DNA from 2 places in the Pseudomonas sp. DTU_2021_1001937_2_SI_NGA_ILE_001 genome. Region 1 is predicted to be linked to the other one. Evidence: riboswitches for the same ligand, from Rfam matches in the RefSeq annotation. Region 1 holds a riboswitch; the other holds the start of a gene.

Region 1 (5,452 bases):
ATCGTAGGCCAATGGATAGGCCGCCGGCTGGGGTGCACCGGCCTGCTCGGCGTGCTTGATGAACGCGTTGACGATGCCCCGCGCCGGACGCCCGGAAAGGCTGGCGGTCAACCGCGTGGCCTGAGCGTCGGGGCTATGCAGCGCAGCCCGGTAGCCGGCATTGGCCGCCGACTCCGGGCAGAGGATGAAGGCCGTACCCAGTTGCGCGGCGCTCGCGCCCAGGGCCAGGGCGGCACGGATGCCCTGGCCGTCCATGATGCCGCCGGCGGCGATCACCGGCAGGTCGAGGCGTTCGACCAGCAGGCGCACCAGCACCGAGGTGCTCAGGCGTTCATCGCTGGCAGCGGGGTCGAACAGGCCACGATGACCACCGGCCTCGATGCCTTGGGCGACAACGGCATCGAAGCCCAGCTGCTGGATCTGCTGCGCCTCGTGCAGGTTGGTGGCGCTGGCCAGGGTATAGATACCGGCCTGGCGCAGGGCCTGCAATTGGCTGGCGCTGGGCAGGCCGAAGTGGAAGCTGGCCACTGCCGGGCGTGTGTCGAGCAGCAGGGCGAACTGCTCTTCGTCCTCGGCGAAGCTGTGGTAGATCTGCGCCAGGGTCGCTGGAGGCTCGGCACCGAACGCGGCGAACAGCGGACGCAGATGCTCCAGCCAGGTCTGTTCACGTTGGGCATCGCGCTGCGCTGGGGCATGGCAGAAGACATTGACGTTGAAGGGCCGATCGGTAAGCGCGCGGGTCTGTTCGATCATCTGCCGGGCCTGCGCCACGCTGCTGGCGCCGATACCCAGCGAACCCAGGCCGCCAGCGTTGCACACCGCCGCCGCCAGTTCCGGGGTGGCGACCCCGGCCATGGGCGCCTGGATGATCGGGTTGATGCCCAGGCGGGCCAGGAAGGCGTTGGATGAGCTCATGTACGACTCCATTGCGGGTTTACTTTCCGACGAAAAATGTAAACGCATCGTTCTTGAATGGCCAATCAGCGTAGCCCTTGCCAGCCTCTGCCTGGCTGAAGCCGCGCCCACCGGGAGCCGCTTCAGCCACGAACGGCACATCGCTCAGTCCTCGCAGAACCTCAGGCGGTTGCCGAACGGATCGTGGACTTCCAGGAGCCGACCCCAGGGCTGTTCGACGATCTGCGGGCGCCCGTAGCCATACTGTTTACCGCGCAGTTCATCGCGCAGTGCCTCGACGCCTTGCAAAGGAATGAACAAGGTCGCACCGGGGCTGGCATCGCCGTGGTGTTCCGACAAATGCAGGTGCAGGCCATCGCGAACGATGCCCAGGTACAGGGGCAGACCGGGCTCGAAGCGGTGCTCGAATTCGATGCCGAAACCCAGGAAGTCGAGATAGAACTCCCTGGCCTTGGCCTCATCGAAACTGCGCAGGATCGGAATGCAGCGCTGGAAACTCACCGCGGGCCGTGGCCGCTCGCTCGGCAAACGGGCGGCGGCGACATTCCAGTCCTTGTAGCCCAGTTGCCGGGCCACCAGTTCCAGCGCGGCAGAGTGAGACAGCTCGGCACCTGGCAGTTGCGTGCGCAGGGCCTTGGCCATGTGCTTGGCCTGTTCGAGGGTGATCATTAAAGCTCTCCGGTCGAGGCGATGCGGTGCTCGCGTTACCAGACCCCAACATTAGAAAGCCATGAATGAAGAAGGGGCGAAACCGATGCTTTCACCTTCCCGGGACCCGGGGCGAGCGGCAGGCAGCATCCGGCCTGCCGCCGATCCTACACCCCCACGAGCGGCGCTGAAAGCCTTCGCGAGTTGCCGCTCTGTCAGCGCTCTTGCGGTTTCAGCTCCAGCACCCGGTCGCGACCGCCTTCCGCCACCAGGTAGGTACCATCTTCTTTGGCAATGATCGCCTGCGGCGCCTTGAGCATCGACAACACGGTGCGCTGTCGGCCTTGGGTATCGACCAGCAGCAGCCGGGCGCGGTGCGTGGAGTCTTCCGTCACCCAAAGGCCGCGCCCGTCGCACATCACGAAGGTCGGCTGGTTGAGGCCGACCAGCACCGCCGGGTCGCTGCCGTCGGCGGTCAGTTCGCGGACCACCCCCATGCCCTTTTCGGTGTAGAGCAAACGCCCGTCTGTGCAGCGGGTGATCGACTCGGGCTCGTGCAAGCCGGTGCGCACCACGTCCAGAGCGCCGTCGCGCCAGCGATAGCGCAGGATGCGCCCCTGCGCCTTGTGGTCCTCGACGGCATACAGCTCGTCGCCGTCATCCCACAGGCCCTGAACATTCGCGCCCTGGAACAGCGTGCTGACTTGGCCATCCTTGAGAAAGCCGACCTTCGCACCCGCCACTTCCTGGCTGAACACCCAGCCGCCACGGGTAGCGACGATACCGTCGGGCTTGGACAGGCCTTCGACCACCGAGGTGCGAGTGCCATCGGCCTGGATGCGCAGGATGCTGCCCTGCCCGTCACGCAGTTCCCGGCTGACCAGCAAGGCGCCGTTCTCGGCAGGCGCCATGGACGCCGCCTTGGCCACGTCGTCATGCACCACCCGGTAATGCCAGCCGCTTGCCGCCTGGACCGGGTAGTAGGCTTGCCAGGTGAAGAACCCCAGCACCATCAGCAACAGAAGGACTACGAGGCCGCAGGCAATGCGCAAGCCGGGGGTCGGCAGCCAGGGTCGGCTCATGGCTGACCCTCCTGCCGCAAGCGGGCGCTGACGACGGTGATGAGACGTGTCTGAAAGGAAAGAGCTGAAAGGATTAAGTTCACGATGCATGCCTGACCGGGCGCTGACACAACGACAAAGTCCCATGCCCGGCCCAGAATGCGACTCTATCATCGGTCTCGCCAACCCGAAGGTGTCCGCGCCACGGCCGACTGGCCAGGCATGTTGACGCGAACGCTCCGGCATTGGCACCGGAGCAGGCTACTCCCCAACAAGTGGCGCCAGTCTAGCCACGCCCATGTGAAAAAAATATCAACGGGTCAGTCGCACGGCAGGGCGTGGCTTATGCGGCACGCAGGGTGCCGTGTGGCTCTGGCTGCCGCAGGGCCGAAGCCAGCAACGCCACCTCTTGGCACTTACGCAGCGCAACGACATGCACGCCATCGGGCACGGCGTCCTGCTGGTCAGGATGCTTCTGCTCGGGCTGCAGTGCACAGGATGGCGCCACCCAGAGCCGTTCGCCCAGGCGCTCCCGGGCCTGGCGCAGCAGCGCGTGGGCCTTGCCCAGGTCGTCGTGGCCGGCGTTGCGGCCATCGACCACGCCAAGGGACAGAATCTTGTAGGCCGGCAGACGGTCAACCACGATAGGGAGCTGTTCGGGAGCGCACACCAGGTCCACATGCAGGCCGTCCACCGGTAACCCGGCGGCCAGGCCCAGGTTGCTCGCCAGGGCGCCGAAACACGTGGCCACCAGCTTCTTCAGCGGCTCGCGTTGCAGCAGGTTGTAGACCCGTTCGTAGGCATTCTTCCAGTCCTGCGGCAGCTCCAGGCCAAGGATCGGTTCGTCGATCTGCACCCACTCCACCCCTTGGGCTGCCAGGCGCTGGAAGATCTGCCCGTATAGCGGCAGCAGCCGGTCGACCAGTTCCAGCTTGTCGAACTCGGCACCTTGGCCCTTGCCCAGCCACAGATAGGTCAAGGGGCCGATCACCACCGGCTTGACCGCATGACCCAGGGCATGAGCCTCGTCGACCTCCTCGAACAACGACTCCCAGTTCAGGGTGAAGACCTGCCCGGCAGTCAATTCGGGGACCGTGTAACGCGCAGGGCCGTCGAACCACTGCGCCTGCGGATGAGCCGCAGCGCCGTCAGCCAGGCCTGGCAAGGTGTGCCGCCCCGGGGGAATCACGCCGAAGGCCTGCGAGTGGTTCAGCACCGTGTCGCCCCAGGCGAAGTCACCCACCGGCAGCAGCTCGATGCCAGCGTCCTTCTGCAGTTGCCAATGCGCGGCACGCAGGTTGCGGCCCACCGCGTGCAGACCGGCTTCGTCGAGTTCACCAGAGCGGAACGCGGCCTTGGCCTTGTGCAGTTCAGAATCGCGCCCGATGGACGGAAATCCCAGATTATGTGCCAAGGCCATGTCGTGTGCTCCGCTGCAAAGATTCGATGGCGGCATTCTGGTCAGGCTCGAACCCTGAGGCAAACTCATAAATTTGAAGATGGTCCTCAGTTTTATTCATGTTGAATGCCGCCGAGTGAACTTCCAGGCGGGCAAACCCAATACTGTTCGCTTAAGCGGCATGTGGCCCGGCGGGAGCGGCTTTAGTCGCGAGAGCGCCGGGAAATTCAGTGCATCTGTTGTGAACAGGCGGTCGCTTCGCGGCTGAAGCCGCTACCCGGTCTAACTGACCTGTCTTGCGGGCAAACCTCGTCCCGCAACGTCGTTTCTGGACAAGGTACTGGCCCGACATTGCGGGACAATCAGCTATCCCAGCCTCAGGCAGCGACACTATGCTCACCCTCAGACAAGCCCTGCACAACGCGCCTTTCGTGTGTCTGGTGGAGTTCGTGCCCAAGCCCACGGACAAGAGCTTCGCGACGTTCGAAACGCAGATGCAGCGCACCCAGGTGTGTGGCTGGCCCCTGCTGGGTACCATCGCTGACCGAGTCGGCAGCCGCTTCGACCTGACGCCGCTGGATGCTTACCAACGACTGCGCCAGCCGGTGCCGGCACTGGTGCATTTTTCCGGCAAGGATCGCGAACGCAGCGACCTGCTCGCGCAGCTCGAGCGCATGCAACGCCTGGGCCTCGAGCAGTTGTTCATCGTCACCGGCGACCGCCTGCCCGGCCATGAACCCGGCCAGCAGCCGGTGCGTTACCTGGAGTCGGTCGCCGCCCTGCAGATCGCCCGTCAGGCGCGCCCGAACTGGCTGCTGGGCGCCGCGCTCAATCCCTTCAAGTACCGCGAAGAAGAACGCGGCGCACAGTATTTCAAGGCCGAAAAAAAGCTGGCCGCCGGTGCGGACTTTCTCAGCCTGCAACTGGGCTACGACCCCGAGTGCCATGTGCAGGCACTGCAATGGATGCGCCGCCAGCCCTCGCCCCGTCCGATGCTGGCCTGTGTCATGGCGCTCACCGCCGGGCGGGCGAAGATGCTCGAACACGTGGCCGGCACCGTGGTCAGCCCGTCGATGCTGGCTGCCGTCAGCGCCGAGGCCGAGGTGTCCAAGGCGTTCGCCCAGCAACGCAGCCTCGAGCGCCTGGGCCTGCAGATAGTCGGTCTGCAATTGATGGGCTATGCCGGCGTGGAACTCTCTGGCATTCACGACGCCGACCAACTGCAAGCGCTGGAGCAGGCCATCGAACACTGGCAGGCGCGCATCGCCACGCTGGATCAGTGGTTCCCGGCCTGGCAGGCCAGCTGGCAGCTGCCGGGCCACCCCGCCGTGACCTTCGCACCGGCACAGCCTGCCGGGCAAACCGACCTTTCGCCGGCCAGGGCCAGCCTCAAGGAGCGGCTGCGCTACCACCTGCTGCGGGGTCTGCA
Region 2 (5,452 bases), 2.1 Mb from region 1:
CCGAGGAGTCGCTGACTTTCTGCACCGAGCTGACCACCTGGCTGATCATGGTCTGCAGCTTGCCGAGGAAGGTGTTGAAGCCGCTGGCAATGCGGCCCAGTTCATCGGCGCGGTCGCTGTGCAGGCGGCGTGTCAGGTCACCTTCGCCCTGGGCGATGTCATCGAGCATGGCGACCATCTGCTTGAGTGGTCGGGCAATGCCCCGGGCGGCCAGCCAGATCACCAGCAGGCCGATGGCCGCGATCAGCAGCCCGACCAGGCTCATGCCGAGGATGTCGCTGCGGCGCTGAGCCTGCAGGTCGTTCTGCAGTTTCTCCTGGTCGGCCATCACCGCGCTGAGTGGCAGTTGCATCATCAAGGTCCAGCGAGCGCTGGTGCTGCCCAGGGTGAAAGGCATGTACACCTCGATGTGGCCGTGCTCTTCGTCCAGGTCGTAGCTGACCTGGTCGTTGGACAGCTTGGCGAGGTTGGCGATCTCGTTGGCGTCGAACAGGCTGCTGGCCTTCTGGCCGAGCTTGCTCTTGTCCTTGGTATAGGCCACCAGGCCGCCATTGCTGGCGATCAGGGCGATTTCACCGGCACCGTTGTAAAGACCCTGATCGGCCTTCTCCAGCATGTCCTGGATGAAATCCACTGAAAGGTCGGCACCGGCGATACCCTGGAACTGGCCGTTGACCATGATCGGCGCAATGAACGAGGCCAGCATCACGGTGCGGTTGCCGATGGGGTAGGGCGCTGGGTCGACCACGCAGCCCTTGCCGGTTTCCTTGGCGCACATATAGAACTCATTGGCGCGCACACCGGTAGGCAGCAGGGCACTGTTGTCCAGATCGGTGACCTTGTTCAGCTCGACGCTGCCATCGTCGTTGCGGTACCACAACGGAATGAAGCGTCCGTCGGTGTCAATGCCAGGGTATTCACGGTCGGTATAGGCCGCGTCGTTGTGCAGCAGGCCATTGCGTTCCCAACTGATGTAGCTGTCGATCAGCCGTGGATTCTTCTCAAGGGCATCGCGGGTCAGGGTGATGAGGGCTTCGCGGCTCATCTCCAGTTGCGCACGGCCCTGTTTGTCAGGGGTTCCGGCCAGGGCGTTAACCTGTGCCAGGTTGGCGGCGATCTGCAGCGGTGTCTCCAGTTCGCGGCGTATAGCCTGGGCCTGGCTGTGGGCCAGGGCCTCGAGGCGTTGCCTGACCGCCAGCTCCGACTGCTCTCGGGTGCGCTGCTCGACCAGTGCCTGCGTCCGTGCTCCGGAATACAGCGCGTAACTGATGAACGCTACGGCCACACCCAGCACGACGGCGCCGGCGAGAAAGGCGATGGAGAACTGGATCGACTTGAATTTCATACCCGCTCCCTGGAAAAAAGGACGCTGTGCCTTAAGCGCTATCGCCCAGTGGGCGGAAATCATTAGGCCTATTCATGCACCTTTTACCGAGTTGATCTGACAGTTTGGCGGGCAGGGAACCAGTGGGCGGGGAGAAGAGACAAATACGGCAATTGGCCGGTATCTGGCGCGCCAGCGTATCGCGGCCTAGGATGAGCGCCACGTGAGTAAGGAGAACCCAGTAATGCGTCAGACTTTTGCCATGTGTGCCTTGGGCGCCGCCCTGCTGCTTGCCGGTTGCCAGGCGGTGAATACCACCAGCGGCGATTCGGTCGGTGTAGAGCGCAAACAGTACATGTTCAGCATGTTGTCTACCGATGAGGTGAACAAGATGTACGCGCAGTCCTACCAGGAGACAGTGGGCGAGGCGTCGAGCAAGGGTGTGCTGGACACCACCAGCAACGATGCCAAGCGAGTGCATGCCATCGCCGACCGGCTGATCGGTCAGGCACCGAAGCTGCGCCCGGATTCGGCGCAGTGGCAGTGGGAAGTCAACCTGATCAAGAGCGACGAGCTCAACGCCAACTGCGGACCAGGCGGCAAGATCATCTTCTATACCGGGCTGATCGATACCCTGAAACTGACCGACGATGAAATCGCCGCCGTGATGGGGCATGAAATCGCCCACGCCCTGCGCGAGCACGGTCGTGAGGCGATGTCCAAGGCCTACGGCGTGGCGATGGCCAAACAGGGCGCTGGTGCGCTGTTCGGCCTGGGGCAGGACAGCCTGGCGCTGGCCGATACCGTGGTCAACTACAGCATGACCCTGCCCAACAGCCGCAGCAACGAGAACGAAGCCGACCTGCTGGGGCTGGAGCTGGCCGCGCGTGCCGGTTACAACCCCAATGCAGCGATCACGCTGTGGAAGAAGATGAGCGCGCAGAGCGAGGGTTCGCCTCCCGAGTTCATGAGCACTCACCCGGCTTCGGACAGCCGTATCGCCTCCTTGCAGGCGGCGATTCCGAAAGTCATGCCGCTGTACGAAAAAGCCAAAAAGTCCTGATCCACGACCAAGGCGTGGCGCCGGCCACGCCTTTTCCGGCCGTTACAGCCAGCCGCTGACCTGCATGGCCTTGTACACCGCCACCAGGGCCATGACGAAGAAGGCCGTGGCTGCCAGGCGGCGAATCAATGTCAGTGGCAGTTTCTCGGCAGCGAAGTTGCCAGCCAGCACCACCGGCACGTTGGCGATCAGCATGCCGAGGGTGGTGCCGAGGATGACCAGCCACAGGTAGCTGTACTGGGCGGCGAGCATCACCGTGGCGACCTGGGTCTTGTCCCCGATTTCGGCGATGAAGAAGGCGATCAGGGTGGTCATGAACGGGCCGAACTGGCGCTTGGTGCTGGCCTCGTCGTCATCCATTTTGTCCGGCACGAGGGTCCAGAGCGCCGTGGCGGTGAAGCTGGCGGCGAGGATCCAGTGCAGCACGGCATCCGAGAAGAACTGGCTGAACCAGGCCCCGACGGCGCCGGCGGCAGCGTGGTTGGCCAGGGTCGCAGCGACGATGCCGGCAATGATCGGCCAGGGCTTGCGGAAGCGGGCCGCCAGGATCAGTGCGAGCAATTGGGTTTTGTCGCCGATTTCAGCGAGCGCCACGATGGCGGTAGGGACGAGCAGGGATTCCAGCATCAGGGGTTCCAGAGGGCGGGTCGACACGGCTAATGACACGTACAACCTCCCCGCCCTGGGTAAGGATGTGCGTGTCATAGGTCTTGTCAAACCGCTGATCCGTCTGAGGCGGATTCTGGGTCGCACGCACCATGGTCTGCGGACCAAGTATGTTGATGCATGCCGGACGAGCTGAGCGCTCGTGGGAGACTACTCCCCTAGGACGGAGCGGATTCTGCCTAGCCGTTTCGCTTTGGGCAAGCGTTTATTTCATCCGCGCACGGCACTGTAGATCCTGAAGCCGTTACCTTCCGCCAGGGTCTGGCAAGCGCCCACATGCGCCTCGATGAGCGGCTGGTAACGCAGGAAACTATTCGCCACAAGGCGAAGTTCGCCGCCTTTTTTCAGATGTTCGCTGGCTTTTTTCAGCAGGTTTTCCGATGCCTGATAGTTGGTGTGAACCCCGGTATGGAACGGTGGGTTACTCAGGATGACCTGCAGCCCGGCGGGGGCGGCGTCGATGCCGTCACCGGTGATGACCTGGGCCTGCAAGCCGTTGGCGGCGAGGGTCAGCGTGCTGCTGGCAGTGGCGAAGGCGTCGACGTCGAGCATCACCACCTCGCTCTGCGGGCTGCGACGCTTGATGGCGGCTCCCAGCACGCCCGCGCCGCAGCCGAAGTCCAGCAGGGCGCCAGCGGGCAGGCCGTCCAGATTTTCGAGCAGCAGTGCAGTGCCGCGGTCAAGCCGTCCATGGCTGAACACGCCGGGCAGGCTGACCACTTGCAGCGGGCCGTCGGCCAGGGGCACTTCGTAAGTGCGTGCCAGGCTTTGCAGCGGTCGTGCTTGCGGAGCCTGCTCCACACCGACCAGCCAGAGCTGGCAGTGCCGCGCGCTGTCGAGCTTGCGAGGCTTGCCGAACGGATGCAATTGCTTGGAAGCGGCTTCGATCCCGCCGCGTTTTTCGCCGACCAGGAAGAGTTCGCGACCCTGCAAGCGTGCCGCCAGGGCATTGAGCAGGTAGTCGGCAAGGTCGCGCGCCTTGGGCAGGAACAAGACCGCGGCATCGAAATCGCCAGCAGGCGGCTCGACACCGAAATGCGTCCGTCCGGCGAAGCGAGCTTCAAGCGCGGCATGGTCACCGGCATGCCAGGACCAGCCGCAGGCGTCGGGCAGCTGGCCCATCAGGTCGTCGGCCGGCAACCCAGCCAGCAGTACCTTGCCTTGAAACCGCTCGGCCTGGCGGAGAATCACTTCACTGCGCGGGTCCATGTCCTGACTCCTGGAAAAAAGGGCGCAGTTTAGCAGGGGCGTCAGGGCGAGCTACAGGCTTCACGCCACGACGCGCAGCGGCGAGCCTGCGAAGAACTGCCGGGCATTCTCGGCGGTCTGCGCGACGATGCGCTGCCGCGCTTCTCGGGCGCCCCAGGCGCTGTGCGGAGTGACGATCAGCCGTGGGATGTCGGCAGCCAGCAACGGGTTGCCGTTCACCGGTGGCTCGACGCTCAGCACGTCGGTGGCCGCACCGCCCAAATGGCCGTTGCGCAGCGCATCGGCGAGGGCCTGTTCGTCGATCAGCCCGCCACGTGCGGTGTTGACGACCAGCGCATGCGGCTTGAGCAGCGCCAGCTCGCGAGCACCGAGCATGTGGCGGGTCTGCTCGTTGAGCGGGCAGTGCAGGGTCAGGGCATCGACCTGTGGCAGCAGTTCTTCCAGGGGCAGGCGGTCGGCCCGTGCCGGACGGCCTGGCACCTGGCCGAGCAGCACGCGCATGCCGAAGGCTTCGGCCAGCCGCGCCACGGCACCGCCCAGCTCGCCATGGCCGAGCAGGCCTAGCGTCTTGCCTTCCAGCTCGACGATCGGGAAGTCCAGCAGGCAGAACTGTGTCGACTGCTGCCAGCGACCTTGCCGGACGGCCTGCTGGTAATCCGGCAGGCGAGTGGCCAGGGCCAGCAGCAGGGTCAGGGTGTGCTGGGCAACCGAGGGGGTGCCGTAGCCCTGGCAGTTGCACACCGTTACCCCGTGTTCGCGGGCCGAGACCAGGTCGACATTGTTGGTGCCTGTGGCGGTGACCAGCACCAGCTTGAGCTGCGGGCAGGCGGCGAAGGTCTGGGCATCGATCACCACTTTGTTGGTGATCGCCACCTGCGCGCCCTGCAGGTGCTCGACCACTTGCTCGGTCGAGGTGCTGGCGTGCAAGGTCAGCTCGGTGAAGCTGTCACGCAGGACGCCGAGGTCGAGGTCGCCCAGGTCGAGGGAGGAGTAGTCCAGAAAAACGGCGCTGCCGGCGTGTTTCATCAGCTGTACCTTTTTTGTTGATCGATGAAGTTGTAAGGTGATGTGTCGTTTTTCTACCACATACCGCCCGTCGCCGAGGCGGTTTTTGTCGATCTGCCTCGCTGGAGCGCACCATGTACTGGGCCGAGTTTCTCACTGTCGCCTTGATTCACCTGCTCGCCGTG

Evidence for each region. A riboswitch is a leader RNA that binds a small molecule or an ion and turns the genes downstream of it on or off. The one in region 1 is predicted to bind manganese.
Region 2: another riboswitch for manganese. It lies ahead of RRX38_RS20725 (TMEM165/GDT1 family protein); the one in region 1 lies ahead of RRX38_RS05135 (hypothetical protein).

Annotation. Positions count from the first base shown of each region.
Region 1 is NZ_CP135971.1:1,292,772-1,298,223, forward strand. Features, by position in the region: gene RRX38_RS05125 (nitronate monooxygenase) at 1-915, opposite strand, end outside; gene RRX38_RS05130 (glyoxalase superfamily protein) at 1,060-1,584, opposite strand; gene RRX38_RS05135 (hypothetical protein) at 1,779-2,645, opposite strand; yybP-ykoY riboswitch at 2,736-2,903, opposite strand; partial or broken gene RRX38_RS05140 (5-methyltetrahydropteroyltriglutamate--homocysteine S-methyltransferase) at 2,974-4,044, opposite strand; partial or broken gene RRX38_RS05145 (methylenetetrahydrofolate reductase C-terminal domain-containing protein) at 4,416-5,452, shown strand, end outside.
Region 2 is NZ_CP135971.1:4,748,249-4,753,700, forward strand. Features, by position in the region: gene RRX38_RS25130 (methyl-accepting chemotaxis protein) at 1-49, opposite strand, end outside; partial or broken gene RRX38_RS25135 (HAMP domain-containing protein) at 65-1,408, opposite strand; gene RRX38_RS20720 (M48 family metallopeptidase) at 1,569-2,387, shown strand; gene RRX38_RS20725 (TMEM165/GDT1 family protein) at 2,430-3,014, opposite strand; yybP-ykoY riboswitch at 3,030-3,224, opposite strand; gene RRX38_RS20730 (class I SAM-dependent methyltransferase) at 3,264-4,262, opposite strand; gene RRX38_RS20735 (2-hydroxyacid dehydrogenase) at 4,323-5,288, opposite strand; gene RRX38_RS20740 (LysE family translocator) at 5,402-5,452, shown strand, end outside.